3 regions of the Bradyrhizobium prioriisuperbiae genome follow, and region 1 is predicted to be linked to each of the others. Evidence: riboswitches for the same ligand, from Rfam matches in the RefSeq annotation. Region 1 holds a riboswitch; each other region holds the start of a gene.

Region 1 (4,875 bases):
CGGCAGCGTGCCGCCCGAACGCACCAGCCGCACGCCCGGGCGAAGTGTCGCCGCAAGCCGCGTCTCGATATCGCCAAGCGCCGCCGGATCGACCAGATCACTCTTCGACAACACCACGAGATCGGCGCAGGCGAGCTGGTCCTCGAACACCTCCTCGATCGGGTCGTCATGATCAAGCGACGGATCCGCGGCGCGCTGATCGGCCAGCGCCGCTTCATCAAGCGTCACACGTCCCTCAGCCAGCGCCAGGGCATCGACCACGGTCACCACGCCGTCGACGGTGGCGCGGGTACGCACATCCGGCCAGGCAAACGCCTTCAGCAACGGCTGCGGCAGCGCGAGTCCGGAGGTTTCGATGACAATGGCGTCGAGCGGCCGATCGCGGGACAGCAATTTGTCCATGGTCGGAATGAAATCGTCCGCCACCGTGCAGCAGATGCAGCCATTGGTGAGCTCGACGATATCGCCGGGGGCGCAGGCCTTGGCCGCGCACTCTTCCACAAGGCCGCCATCGAAGCCGGCATCGCCGAACTCGTTGACAATCACGGCGATGCGGCGGCCGTCAGCCTGCGTCAACAGCGAGCGCAGCAGCGTGGTCTTGCCGGCGCCAAGGAAGCCGGTCAGCACGGTCACGGGAACACGGGTGGTCATGTGGCAGACATCTCCAGTATCAGGTCGTCGAGGACGATGAGCATTTGAGCCAGAGCGGCAATCCGGCGGCGACAAAAGCAACGTCGGGTACCGCCGCAGCAATGATTTGATTGAGCCGGCCCTGTGCATCGCGAAAGCTGCGGCCGAGCGGCGTTTCGGGAACGAGGCCAAGGCCGACTTCATTCGATACCAGCACGACCGGGCCGGGCGATACCGTCAGCCAGGTGGCAAGCCGCTGCGATTCCCGCGCGGCATCGCGGCCGGCATGCATCAGGTTGGAGAGCCACAGCGTTAGGCAATCCACCAGCACCACGCCATCGCGACCTTCCCGCGCCAGCGTTTCCACCAGATCGAGCGGCGCTTCAATGGTGCGCCAGCCCTCGCCACGTTGCGCGCGATGCCGTTCGATGCGCTCGCGCATCTCGTCATCGTCGGCGGTTGCGGTCGCGAGATAGATTTTCGACAGGCCGCTGTCCGTGATCAGCTTTTCCGCGAAAGACGATTTTCCCGAACGTGCGCCGCCGAGCACCAGCGTGGTCACCAAAGCCGTCATTTCGGCGGCTCGCCATTTTCGGGTGACCAGCCCGGCGGCGGGACGCGCGCCACCATGCCCTTGCGCAAAACTTCGGCGCGCGCGCGCCAGGGAACCAGCCCGTGGTTGGACACACGATAGGATTCGACGAAATCCGCCAGTGCCGGCACGCCGCGTTCGACATCCAGATCGCCGAACAGGAAAGTGTAGCCGTCGCTGCTGGTCACCGCGACCGTCACCGGCCGCTTGCATACGCTGAGACACTGCACAGCGCGCACGCGGGCCTGCCGATTGTCTCCGAATGTCTGCTTCAGCGCATCCAGCAGCGCCGGCCCTTCGGTCGCGGGCTCCTTGGAACCGGCGGCGCGGCAGGTGGTGCAGACGCTGACGACGACGTCATCACGCAGCACCGCGGGCTCATCGGGCGCGAAACAAACAGTGGTGCCTGGGTCCGGGTCGGGACGATCCATCACAAGCTCAAATTCAGGCCTTAAGGCCGCGAGCTTTGTCGGATCGCGCGATGGCGCAAGCCATCGGTCAACGCTCCCGTCAGGTGCACCCCGCCCCAACGCCGCCAAAGCACAGTTCGTGATGGCAGGTCTCCTGGCTGGCGGGTCGCTGCCTGATCGCCGCCTTCCCGGGACCTCCCAGTGGCTTCGGCACAGGCTCGTCGCTTACAGTTGCGGGGGCAGCGCCGGGTTTGAGACAGGCTCGCACCGGCTTCCCTTTTCACCTTCGTAGAGCGAATTCAGCAAAAGTGGACACCGGTTTTGCGCTCGAATTCGCTCTAATTATATTAGAGCGCGTTTTCTTCACGCGAACCGGTCCCCACTTCGCTTAAAAACGCGCTCGTGGAAGGACCATCGAGCGGGACGGTATCCGCCGGGGTGCCCGGGGTCAACCGCGCGCCGACGCATGACGGTTCACCGCGACAATGCGCCAGCCGGTGTCAAGCCGGTCGATTCGGGTCAACGACAACGGATCTATGACAAAGCGCAAGGCATTATCCGGAGTGATATCCAGCGCGATCGCCAGCGCGGCTCGCACCGTGCCGGAATGCACCACAAGAATCACATCTCCGTCGGGCAATTCCTGCAGGCCATTCCTGACCCGCGCGATCTGGTCGACAAAACTCTCACCGCCCGGCGGCCGGTTGCTCGCGGACGCATCCCAGAACGCCCGATAGGCATCGCCCATCTCCGCAGCGAGATCATCATGACGGCGGCCGGTCCAGGCACCGAAATCCTGCTCACGAAACGCTGGCGCGATCGTGGGGTCGAGGCCGAGTGCGATCGCGGTCTCCCGGGTGCGGCGTGCCGGACTGCAGAAGGCCGGCGCCAGCGGAAGCACGTTTCTCAGAGCCGCAAAGGCGGCTACGTCACTGGTATCCGCCGGTGCCTCCGGCGCATGGATCACGCCACGCGGTCCATCGACCGTCGCATGTCTGATCAGCCAGAACCGCGCGATGCTGCTCATCTCAGGACAACCGTGCGGCCAACAGCAGCAGGATCAGCGTTTCGCAGACCTGCTCCGTGCCGCCCAGCACATCACCGGTGTAACCGCCGACATGCCGGCGCGCCAGCCATCCCATGCCTGCTGCGGCAAGGATCGTCGCCACAATTGCCGCGAAGGCCGCGCTCCACGGCAGACAGATCAGCGTGATGACAAACCCGAACGCGGCAGCCGTGATCGCCGTAGCCTGATCGGGCGTTCCCGCCGTGACGCTGAGGCCATCGCTGCGCGCCGGCGGCAGCAGCACGGCCATCGCCGGCAGCGGGCTGCGCGCCAACGCATGAGTGGCGACGAGGCCAGGAATGACAAAGGCTGGTGGCAGCGCCGCGAGCGCGGCCAGCTTGGCGGCGAAACTGACCATCAGCGCCAGCGTCCCATAGGTGCCGATCCGGCTGTCGCGCATGATTTCGAGTTTCGCCGCGGTGTCGCGGCCACCGCCAAAACCATCCGCCGTATCGCCGAGGCCATCCTCATGCAGGGCTCCTGTCAGCAGCGCGCTGGCGCCGAGGGTCAGCGCTGCCGCAGCCAGCGCCGGCAGGCCGAGTCTGAGAAGGCCAAGCTGAACCAGACCCATGACCAGACCGATCCCCGCCGCAACCAACGGAAACACCCGCATCGCGCGCTGGAAGTTGACAACGCCATCCGAATGCGGAATGGGCAGCCGCGTCAGGAACATGATGGCGAGACGCAGATCATCGAGCCAGTCTTTCATGTTATGAGACATCGCCGATCTCGGGGCGATTTTCCAGCACCTTGCCGGAAAATGCTTCAACTTGGAATTTGACGCGTATGTCCGATCCGGCTGGATCGGAAAACGCTATGCAGGTTTTTCATGCGCTTCGAAACAAGCAACGATATCCACACGTTCTGCCACGACCTTGCCCATGGCAACGTACAGGCGGCAACCGTCGCCGCTGAACGGCAGAGTGTGCTGACCAAACCGCCGGGCAGCCTGGGCCGGCTGGAACAGCTGGCGACATGGCTTGCAACCTGGCAGGGTCGCGACATCCCGCGCCTCGACCGGGTGAAGATTGTGGTCTTCGCCGGCAATCATGGCATCGCCGCGCAGCGCGTCTCGGCCTATCCGCAGGAGGTCACCCACCAGATGGTGGCGAACTTCGCCGCCGGCGGCGCCGCAATCAACCAGCTGGCGAAACTCGCTAACGCCGAGCTTCATGTGACGCCGCTCGACCTCGACCACCCGACCGCGGATTTCACCGGCGCGCCGGCAATGTCGGACGCTGAATTTCTGGCTGCGGTCAACACCGGCTATGACACGGTGCCGCTCGACTGTGACCTGCTGGTGGTCGGCGAGATGGGCATCGCCAACACCACGGTGGCAGCCGCGCTCTGCACCGCGCTGCTGGGCGGAGGATCCGAGCGCTGGGTCGGTCGCGGCACCGGGGTCGACGACGAGGGGCTCGCGCGCAAGCGCGCCGCCATCGATGCCGGGCTGAAGTGCCATAGCGCTAGTCTCGGCGATCCGCTCGCAGTCGCCACGGCGCTCGGCGGACGCGAGCTCGCGGCCATGGCCGGCGCGGTGCTGGCGGCACGGGCGCAGCGTATTCCGGTTCTGCTCGACGGCTTTGTCGCCACCGCGGCGGTCCTGCCGTTCGCGCGTCTCAACCCTGCAGTGCTTGATCATTGCAACGCTGGCCACGTCTCTGCGGAAGCGGGACACCGGCAGTTGCTCGCCGAGCTGAAACTCGATCCGCTGCTGGATCTCGGCATGCGGCTGGGCGAAGCCTCAGGCGCGGCTGTCGCGGTGTTGCTGCTGCGCGCCGCCGCCGCGTGTCACGCCGGAATGGCGACGTTCGCCGAAGCCGGCGTTACCGATGCCGGCGAATAGCCGACATCGACATCAGGTTTTCTGAAACGTCAGGCGCCAGTGGATTCGTTCATCGGCGCCCGGTCCCGCCTGCAGCTGGATATCCGAACTTCTCACGCGTTCACCGGTCTTCTCATCCACCAGCGCAAGCTTCACCGGCCGACCGCTCCTGCGATTGACGAACTTCAACGGCGGCCCGTCATCGCCCGCGACTGCCCACTTGTCGCCAATCTGCGCCAGCGCCTGGGTCAGCAGGATGGTGTCCCAGCCCTTGCGGGTCAGGATGTATTCATGCCGCTCCGGATTGGTCTGGTAGAGCCGCCGCTCGACCAGCTCATTCTCTTCCAGGTGC
Region 2 (4,875 bases), 1.4 Mb from region 1:
GGCGGCGAGATCGACCGAGGCCGAGATGGCGTGGAAGCTCAGCGCTTCCATGCTCTGGTCGGCGAAAGCCACGGCGGCATCTGACGCATAGGGCAGACGCAGGATCTGGATCGCATCATGGAAACCCATGATGCCGAGCCCGACCGGGCGATGCTGCAGGTTGGAACGGCGCGCTTCCGGAATCGTGTAGAAATTGACATCGATGACGTTGTCGAGCATGCGCACCGCGGTCTTCACGGTGCGGGCGAGCTTGGCCTGGTCGAGACCAGTCGGTGTGACATGGGCGACGAGATTGATCGAGCCAAGGTTGCAGACGGCGACTTCGGTGTCCGAAGTGTTGAGCGTGATCTCGGTGCAGAGATTGGAGGAATGCACCACACCGATGTGATTCTGCGGCGAGCGGATGTTGCAGGGATCCTTGAAGGTGATCCACGGATGCCCGGTTTCGAACAGCATGGTCAGCATCTTGCGCCAGAGGTCGACCGCGCGCAGCGTCTTGTACACGCGCATGTCGCCGCGCGCCGCCTTGGCTTCATAGGCCTCATAGGCTTTGGCAAACGCCGGCCCGTAGAGATCATGCAGATCGGCGGTCTCGTCCGGTGAGAACAGCGTCCACTGGCCATCGGCCTCGATGCGCTGCATGAACAAGTCGGGCACCCAGTTGGCGGTGTTCATGTCATGGGTGCGGCGGCGATCGTCGCCGGTGTTCTTGCGCAGGTCGAGGAATTCCTCGATGTCGACATGCCAAGTCTCGAGGTAAGCGCAGACCGCGCCCTTGCGCTTGCCGCCCTGGTTGACGGCAATCGCAGTGTCGTTCGCAACCTTCAGGAACGGCACCACGCCCTGGCTCTCGCCGTTGGTGCCCTTGATGTGGGCGCCGAGGCCGCGGACACGGGTCCAGTCGTTGCCGAGGCCGCCGGAGTATTTCGCCAGCAGCGCATTGTCCTTGACCGACTTGAAGATGCCGTCGAGGTCATCGGGAACCGTGGTGAGAAAGCAGGACGACAGCTGCGGCCGCAGCGTGCCGGCATTGAACAGCGTCGGCGTCGAGGCCATGAAGTCGAATGACGACAAGAGTTCGTAGAACTCGATGGCGCGGGCTTCGCGATCGATCTCCCTGACCGCAACGCCCATGGCGACGCGCATGAAGAACGCCTGCGGCAGTTCGAACCGGGTGCCGTCGACATGCAGGAAATAGCGGTCGTACAGCGTCTGCAGTCCGAGGAACTGGAATTGCTGATCGCGCTCCGGCTTCAGGGCCGCCGCAAGCCGCGGCAGGTCGAACCGGCGCAATTCCGGATCGAGCAGTTCGTTGGCGATGCCGACATTGATGTAGGCGTGGAAATAATCGGCATAAAGGCCGGCCATCTCAGCCTGGCTGACCAGTTGCTCGCGCTTGTGCACGAAGGTCAAGGCTTCGCGGCGCAACGCATCCAGCAGCAGCCTCGCGCTGACATAAGCGTAATTCGGCTCCTGTTCGACCAAGGTGCGCGCGGCCATCACCTGGGCCTGGCCGAGCTCCTCGATGGTCATGCCGTCATAGAGATTGCGGCGGGCTTCGCTCAGAACCGGCTCGGTGGAGACGCCCTCCAATCCGGCGCAGGCTTCCGTGACAACGCGCAGCAGCCGCGCCTCATCGAGCGGACGCAATTGGCCATCACTGCCTTTGACATGCAGTGCGAGAGCAGCGGGCGCCGCCGTCGCTTCGGATGATTCGCGGCGCGCTTTTGCGCGCTCTTCGCGGTACAGCACATAAGCGCGGGCGACCTTGTGATGGCCGCCGCGCATCAGCGACAGCTCGACCTGGTCCTGGATGTCTTCGATGTGCAGTGCGCGCTGTGCATCGACGCGCCGGGTCAGCGCGGAGACCACCTGCGCGGTGAGCTCCTCGACAGCTTCGTGCACGCGGCGCGACGCGGCGGCGCTGGCGCCTTCGACGGCGAGGAACGCGCGCGTCACGGCGACCGCGATCTTGCCGGCGTCGAAGGTGCTGACGGTGCCGTTGCGGCGGATCACATGAAATGCCGGCGCGGAGAACGATGCGTCTTGCGGACGCGGTGCCGAAATCGGCGACACGTGACCGTTGTTGGAAATTTCGATGGAGAGAGACATTCGGCAACCCCTTCTTGGATCAGGGGGCTTGGGCCGTGGGACGCTGCGTGAATGCGGCCGACCATATGGCCAGCCGTCAGCAAGCGACCACCGGGGCACCCCGCCCGAGGACGATTCTGGTGTCACGGCAGGTCTCCTGGCTCCGGGTCGTCGCTTCAGTCTGCCTTCCCGGGCGCAAAAAACATGCGTCCAGTGGACTCGTGAGACGTCAGCTCGCCGTTACAGTTGCGGGGGCAGCACCGGCCTGGCCAACGATCGCGGAATGATCGCGCGGCGCACCGGCTTCCCTCTTAGCTTCCAAGACAGAGATCCTAGAAGAACCATGACCACAACATCTGGTATGAGCGCCCGATTCGCGTCAATAGGCTGACCGACTATTTGTTTGTGGATGCGCGTGGACAGCGGGGATGACGCTGCCCGGCAGCCGATGTTGTTACCAGATCGTTAAAACGGAACCGTCTGCCTCAGGTTTTCGGCGGAGTCGGATCGTAAAAGAAGCGCTCACGAAAAACCTTGTCGCCGCGCCACTCCTGCAGCGCGACCTCGTCGACCTTGCGCACGCGGCCCTCCCGGTCGGTGAGCTCGAAGATCCAGTGGATCGCCACATGGTCGCCTTCGACGGTCGAGGCCAGCGCCTTGGAATAGACGTTGGTCATGCGCGCCAGGACCCCGCGCTCATGCGCCACCAGCAGGTCGCGGCCGACACGCGGCGGCGCGGCGTTTTCCTGCATGCTGGCGTCTTCAGTGTAATAGCGCTCGATGGCGCCGGCGTGATCGCCGCTTTCAACCACGGCAATGAACTCATCGAGACGTGCGCGTGACGGCATGGAGACTCCCTTCGATCGGCTTGCGCTTGTTGTTTCAAGCTTCAAGTAAGCAGACGCCGGCCGATCGCAACGTCCGCCGCCCGACGAACCTGGGCGACGCCGTGCCGTGTCGCGCAGACCATTGCTTTTGCGAGTGAATTGCATGTGGCTTGCCAGCTCCTGCCGATCCATGTCACATTCAATTGCGAATAAGTTGCAATAGCAATATCCGCAGGCGCGTGGGGCCGCAATGGGACGTTCGACCGGATGGCCGAAACTGCTGGGTGGGCTGGCCTTGATGATTCCGGCGCTGATGCCGAGATCCGGCCGGGCCGCCGATATCACACTGCCGCTGAAGGCGCCGCTTTGGACAGCAGCCTATGACTGGAGCGGCGTTTATCTCGGCGGCCACGCGGGCTACGGCTTCGGCCGCGGCGATGCCACGGTGCGCGATCCGGATCAGGTCGGCGGACGTCACGGCTTTGGCGGCCAGATCGGCGGCGTGCAGGTCGGCTATAATTACGTGCTGCCGTCGCGCCTGCTGCTCGGCATCGAAGCCGACGCCATGCTGCCGAACTACTTTCTTTCCAACGGCGCGGTGTGGTCCGGCGCAACTGCGCAAAACAGCTTCACCGAGCAGGTCGACTACATCGCCACCCTGCGCGGGCGGCTCGGCTACGTCACCGGCAACTGGATGGTCTATGGCACCGGCGGCCTTGCGCTCTCGAGCAGCCAGGTCACCCGCAGCTCACTGAGCACCGACGACGAACTGACCAAAGGCCTGATGCGCACCGGCTGGGCCGCCGGCGCCGGCATCGAATACGGCTTCGCACGCGACTGGAGCGCGCGCCTTGAATATCTCCACGCGCATTTCGGGCAGTGGCGCACCGAGTTCAGCCCCGGCAGTTCCTATGCCTCCGCCATGAATTTTTCCGCCCTCAGGCTCGGGCTCAACCGCAAGCTCGACTGGTCCGATGTCACCGCCGCCTGGGACGGCCGCCCGATCACCGCCCCGGACAACAGCAATTGGGAAATCCACGGCCAGACCACCTACATCCAGCAGGCCTATCCGTCATTCCGCTCGCTTTATTACGGACCCAACAGCCTGCACGACAGCGCCCAGACCAAGCAGACCTGGAGCACCAGCCTGTTTCTCACCTTCGGCCTGTGGGATGGCGCGGAGCTCTATTACAACCCGGAACTATTGCAGGGCTTCGGCCTCAGCGACACCACGGGCCTTGGCGGCTTCCCGAACGGTGAAGCGCAGAAGTCGGATTTCCTCTATCCGCACTACAACACCTCGCGCCTGTTCCTGCGCCAGACCTTCGGCTTCGGCGGCGAACAGGAGACGATCAACAGCGACTACGGCCAGATGTCCGGCAAGCGCGACATCTCGCGGCTGACCATCCAGGTCGGCAAGTTCGCCGTGCATGACGTGTTCGACAACAACGCCTATGCGCAGGACGCCCGCGTCGACTTTCTCAACTGGTCGATCTGGGCCGCGGGCGCGTTCGATTATCCGGCCGACAAGGTCGGGCTGACTTATGGCGCCGTCGCCGAATTCAACCAGAAACAATGGGCGCTGCGCGCCGGTTACTTCCTCACCGGCAATGAATCGAACTCCAACAATTTCGACGGCGCCGTATTTCGCCGCGGCGCCTATCTCACCGAGATGGAGACGCGCTACACGCTGTTCTCGCAACCGGGCAAATTCCGCATCACCGGCTGGCTGAACAACTCTTTCGCCGGCAACTATCGCGGCGCGATCGATCTTACCGCGGCGATGCCCGGGCTCGATCCGACCGACGCATTGGTCGCGACACGCGAAGGGCGCATCAAATACGGCTACGTACTCGGGCTTGAACAATCGCTGACCGACACCATCGGCCTGTTCGGCCGCTGGAGCTGGAACAACGGCAAGAGCGAGATCGCGGCCTTCACCGACATCGACGCGTCG
Region 3 (4,875 bases), 3.2 Mb from region 1:
ATTTCACTCTGGCGTGCGAATGGCGACCTGGCGCGACGATATCGATGCCCTGATGTTTGAGACCGACGGCCAGCATGGCTTCTGCATGGTGCATCGGCATGCCTTCCGCACCCTGCTGCGGTCGCTCCCCGCACCGAACGACTGCCTGGCTTATTTCAGGACTCATGAGCCCGCGTTTCAGGCCGCGGCCTCCGCCAAGATCAGCCGCAAGAACCTGGCCGAAGGCGTCAACTTCCATCTCACCAGCCGCGATGTGGCACGTGCCCTGAAAAAATAATCGTCGCGAGCACGCCCGGCATCGATTAGAACGGTGCCGTGAATTGAGGAGCCCGACATGCAGCAATCCCAGACCGCTCACCTGCCCGTTGCCACCAAGGACGCCAGCGTGGTGCTGCAGGCCGTGATGGCGATGGCGCTCGGCCTGTTCGTGATCGGCATGGTGGGCTTTTCCCACATCGACGTGGTGCACAACGCGGCCCATGACGTCCGGCATTCCAACGCCTTCCCCTGCCACTAAGTCAGTCACGTGATTTTTCGTTCAATCGTCTTTTCGGCCATGGTCGCCGGGTTCATTGTCGGCGCGCTGATCACGGTGGTGCAGCAGTTCGGCACCGTGCCGCTGATCCTGAGGGGCGAAACCTACGAGAAGACCGCGGAAAAGCCGGCGGCCTCCGCCAACAAACCAGCCGTCACTGTCGGACATGCCGACCACGACCATGCCGGCCACGACCATACTGAGGCGTGGGAGCCGCGCAACGGCTGGGAGCGCAACTCCTATACCGCCGCGGCCAACATCCTGACCGCGATCGGTTTCGCGCTGCTTTTGGCGGGAGTTTTCGCACTGCGCGGCCTTGTCGTGACATGGCATGAAGGTTTGCTGTGGGGGCTCAGCGGCTTTGCCGTGTTCACGATCGCGCCCGGTCTTGGCCTGCCGCCCGAACTTCCGGGCATGCCGGTGGCTCCGCTGTTGGCGCGCCAGATCTGGTGGGTCGGGACGGCGGCGGCAACGGCCGGCGGACTGGGCCTGCTGTTTCTCCGGCGCGCGCCGTGGGCCGCAGTGCTCGGCATCGCGCTCCTGATCCTACCGCATGCGATCGGCGCGCCACAGGTTGAGAATGCCCACAGCATCGTGCCGGAAACCCTGTCGCATCGCTTCGTCGTTGCCGCCACGGTCACCAGCCTGCTGTTCTGGAGCCTGCTCGGCAGCGTAACCAGCGTGGCCTATCGATACTTTTCAGCACCGGCGTCTGTCACAATTCCCGCGGCATAACGAACCCGCACGACCGAACCGTGTATGACACTTTCAGCGTGTTGACGCTCGGGTAGTGACCACCTATCGTCATTTTGACGGTTCCCTTCGGGGATCAAATGGGAATGCGGTGCGGGCCTGACCTGATATCGGGCCTCATGCCGCAGCTGTCCCCGCAACTGTAAACGGCGAGCCATCGTCACATGCCACTGGGCCGCAAAAGCTCGGGAAGGCGACGAAAGCGAATGACCCGTGAGCCAGGAGACCTGCCGTCAGTCGTGGTCACACGCGAGCACATCGGGCGGGGGCGTCCTGGTGGGAGCCGAACCGTTGCCGGAAAGGTGACGGGGAGACTGCGTTCGCGGTGACGTGCCACGTAACCGCGAGTTGCCTGATGATCCCGCGTTCCTATGCCGCGCTGAGACGAAGCGCCGGCCTGCTGTGCTCCCTCACCTTATCTTCCATGCTGATGCCATCAGACGGCCGGAGTCAGACCGCCACGCGGCCCGGCTCGCTCGACCCGATCGAGATCTCTCCGGCACCCGCCGCCCGCAACAAGCCGGCGCGGGCCAGCAACACACGCGGGCGTGCCGCTGCCGTCGCTTCGCGGCAGGCGGCCCGTTCAGCCGGCGGCACCTCTCCCCCCACGACGTCACTACAAGCAGCCGCGGCCAAGCCGGCGCTCGACCTGACGCAACGCACCGCGACTGGCAGCCGGCTCAACCTGACGCCACTGCAAACGCCGGCCAGCGTCGAGAGTATCAGCGCGCAGACCATCAGCGAGCGAGGCCAGCACAACGTACTCGACGCGGTGACCCAGAACGCCACCGGCATTACTGCGACTCCGCAGCCGGGTAACGGCGGTATCTCCTTCACTTCTCGCGGCTTCTCGGGCGCCAACTCGGTGATGACGCTTTATGACGGCACCCGTTTCTATCCGGGGGCCGGCACCATCACCTTCCCATACGACACCTGGTCGGCAGAACGCATCGACGTGCTGCGCGGCCCGGCGTCGGTGCTGTATGGCCAGGGCGCGATCGGCGGCGTCATCAACGTGGTCCCGAAGAAGCCGCTCGATGTCCAGCGCAACGAAGCCGAGCTGTCGCTGGACACCAATCTGACGCGGCGACTGTCGGTGGACAGCGGCGGCCCGATCAGCCCCAACGTCAGCTATCGCCTGGCCGCCACCGGCAATATGTCCGACGGCTGGGTCGACCGCGACAAGACCTCGAACCTCGCGATCTCCGCCGCGGTGCGGCTGCAGGCGGCGGACAACCTCGCCTTCACCTTCTCCAACGACTACGCCGACCGCAGGCCGTCGCGCTATTTCGGTGCGCCGCTGATCAACGGCACGTTGGACGACTCACTACGGTTCAAGAACTACAATGCACTCGACAGCCGCATCCGCTATCAGGACAACTGGACCCAGTTCAAGACCGAGTGGGATGTCAACGACAGCGTCACGGTGCGCAACACGATGTACACCCTGACCACCCGCCGGCACTGGCGCGATATCGAATCTTATTCATTCAATCCAGCCACCGGGAAGATCGATCGCAGTGACTATATCGAGATCCTGCACGATCAGACCCAGGTCGGCAACCGAATGGATGCCACCATCCGCGGCCACCTGTTCGGCTTCAAGAACGAAACCGTGGTCGGCTTCGACGTCAACCGGATTGCCTTCACTCACACCAACAACTCGCCCTATGCCGGTGCGTCGTCGGTCGATCTCTATAGTTTCAATCCAGGATCATTCTTCGACACCACCAGCCCAACCGCTCTCGGCTTCCGTTCCGTCACTAACCAGTATTCGGTGTTCGCAGAGGACCGGCTGACGCTGTCCGATCAGCTCACGGTGATCAGCGGGGTGAACTTCGATCAGCCAACCATCAACCGCACCGACTACCGCAATCCGGCAAACAGCTTCGAGACCGCGCTGTCGGGCACGAGCTGGCGGACCGGCGTGGTCTACACCCCGATCAAGGATCTCGCGTTCTACGGCCAATACACCGTCGGCACCGATCCGGTCGGCACCCTGATCACGACGAGCGCTGCGCAGAAGAACTTCACTCTGACCACCGGCAAACAGATCGAGGTCGGCGTCAAACAGTCGTTCTGGAACGGGCGTGGCGAGTGGACGCTGGCCGGCTATGAGATCGTCAAGAACAACCTGCTCGCTGCCGATCCGATCAGTCCGAACAAAGTTCAGCAGATTGGACAGCAATCGTCGCGCGGCATCGAGGCCTCGCTCGGCCTGGTGCTGGACTACGGCTGGCGGCTCGACGCCAACCTGGCGCTGTTGCGCGCGAAGTATGACGACAATCCCCAGTCGGTCGGCGGCGTGCTGGTCAATTATGCCGGCAACGTTCCGACCAACGTTCCGCAGCAGTTGTCGAATATCTGGGCGACATGGGACTTCGCACCGAACTGGTCGGTCAACGGCGGCGTGCAGATTGTCGGCAAGACCTATGCAGACAGCGCCAACACGCTCGCCATCCCCAGCTACGCCGTTGTCAATGCGGGCCTGCGCTGGAAGCCCGATGCCAACACCACGGTGGCGCTGCGTCTCTACAATCTATTCGACAAGGTCTATGTGACGTCGGGCAATACCGATCAGTGGATGCTCGGCATGCCGCGCACGGCGGAGCTCTCCGTCAATGTGAAGTTCTGAGACGATGCGGCGCAGGCTGATCCGACAGGCCCGGCGGTGGCTGTACATCACCCACCGCTGGATCGGCATCGGCACCTGCCTGTTGTTCGCGATGTGGTTCGTCTCCGGCGTCGTGATGATGTACGTGGCGTTCCCCGGCCTCACCGACAGCGAGCGCTGGGCGGCGTTGCCGCCGATCGCCTGGGACAAGGTGCAGGTGACGCCGGATCGGGCGATGGCGGTCGCGGGGCTCAAGACCTACCCCCGCGATCTTCGCCTCGCCATGCTCAATGACACGCCGGTCTATCGGTTGCTGGGCTGGGACGGCGTGCGCAAGACCGTGTCGGCGGTCGATGGCCAGGTGATCGACAGCATCGCGCCGGAACGCGCCCTTGCCGTAGCGCGATTTCATCCCGGCGCGATAGCTCCACAAATGGTGGAGACGGTCGAGCGCGACCAGTGGTCCGTGACCGCACGTTATGACCCGCTGCGGCCGCTCTATCTGATCGCGCTCGGCAACCGTGAGGGAACACAACTCTATGTCTCGTCGCGCACCGGCGAGATCGCGCTCGACACCACGCGGACCGAGCGGGTGTGGAACTGGCTGGGATCGATCCCGCACTGGATCTATCCCACCGTGCTGCGCAAGGACGGCGCCGCCTGGCGGCAGGTGGTGCTCTGGGTCTCCGGGACCTGCATGGTGGCGGCGGTGACCGGCTTCTGGATCGGCATCCTGCGAATGCGGCTGCGCCGCCGCTATGCCGGCGGCGCGGTGACGCCCTATCGCGGCTGGATGGCCTGGCATCACATCGCCGGGCTGATCGGCGGCATCTTCCTGCTGACCTGGATGTTCAGCGGCTGGCTGTCGGTCAATCCCGGCGAGTCCTTTTCCGGACGCGCCACGCCGCGCGACGCTTTGGTGCGCTATGCCGGCAACGAGACGCCGCACATTGTTGCGAACTTTCAATCCAGA

Evidence for each region. A riboswitch is a leader RNA that binds a small molecule or an ion and turns the genes downstream of it on or off. The one in region 1 is predicted to bind cobalamin.
Region 2: another riboswitch for cobalamin. It lies ahead of RS897_RS07370 (ribonucleoside-diphosphate reductase subunit alpha); the one in region 1 lies ahead of RS897_RS13945 (DUF1636 domain-containing protein).
Region 3: another riboswitch for cobalamin. It lies ahead of RS897_RS40950 (TonB-dependent receptor); the one in region 1 lies ahead of RS897_RS13945 (DUF1636 domain-containing protein).

Annotation. Positions count from the first base shown of each region.
Region 1 is NZ_CP135921.1:2,956,572-2,961,446, reverse strand. Features, by position in the region: gene cobW (cobalamin biosynthesis protein CobW) at 1-651, opposite strand, end outside; gene cobU (bifunctional adenosylcobinamide kinase/adenosylcobinamide-phosphate guanylyltransferase) at 671-1,204, opposite strand; gene RS897_RS13945 (DUF1636 domain-containing protein) at 1,201-1,653, opposite strand; cobalamin riboswitch at 1,760-1,940, opposite strand; gene RS897_RS13940 (histidine phosphatase family protein) at 2,081-2,659, opposite strand; gene cobS (adenosylcobinamide-GDP ribazoletransferase) at 2,661-3,419, opposite strand; gene cobT (nicotinate-nucleotide--dimethylbenzimidazole phosphoribosyltransferase) at 3,528-4,544, shown strand; gene RS897_RS13925 (winged helix-turn-helix transcriptional regulator) at 4,557-4,875, opposite strand, start outside.
Region 2 is NZ_CP135921.1:1,579,852-1,584,726, forward strand. Features, by position in the region: gene RS897_RS07370 (ribonucleoside-diphosphate reductase subunit alpha) at 1-2,112, opposite strand, end outside; cobalamin riboswitch at 2,222-2,452, opposite strand; gene RS897_RS07375 (nuclear transport factor 2 family protein) at 2,577-2,939, opposite strand; gene RS897_RS07380 (carbohydrate porin) at 3,169-4,875, shown strand, end outside.
Region 3 is NZ_CP135921.1:8,816,961-8,821,835, forward strand. Features, by position in the region: gene RS897_RS40935 (hypothetical protein) at 20-277, shown strand; gene RS897_RS40940 (CbtB domain-containing protein) at 335-517, shown strand; gene RS897_RS40945 (CbtA family protein) at 527-1,270, shown strand; cobalamin riboswitch at 1,332-1,537, shown strand; gene RS897_RS40950 (TonB-dependent receptor) at 1,644-3,923, shown strand; gene RS897_RS40955 (PepSY domain-containing protein) at 3,928-4,875, shown strand, end outside.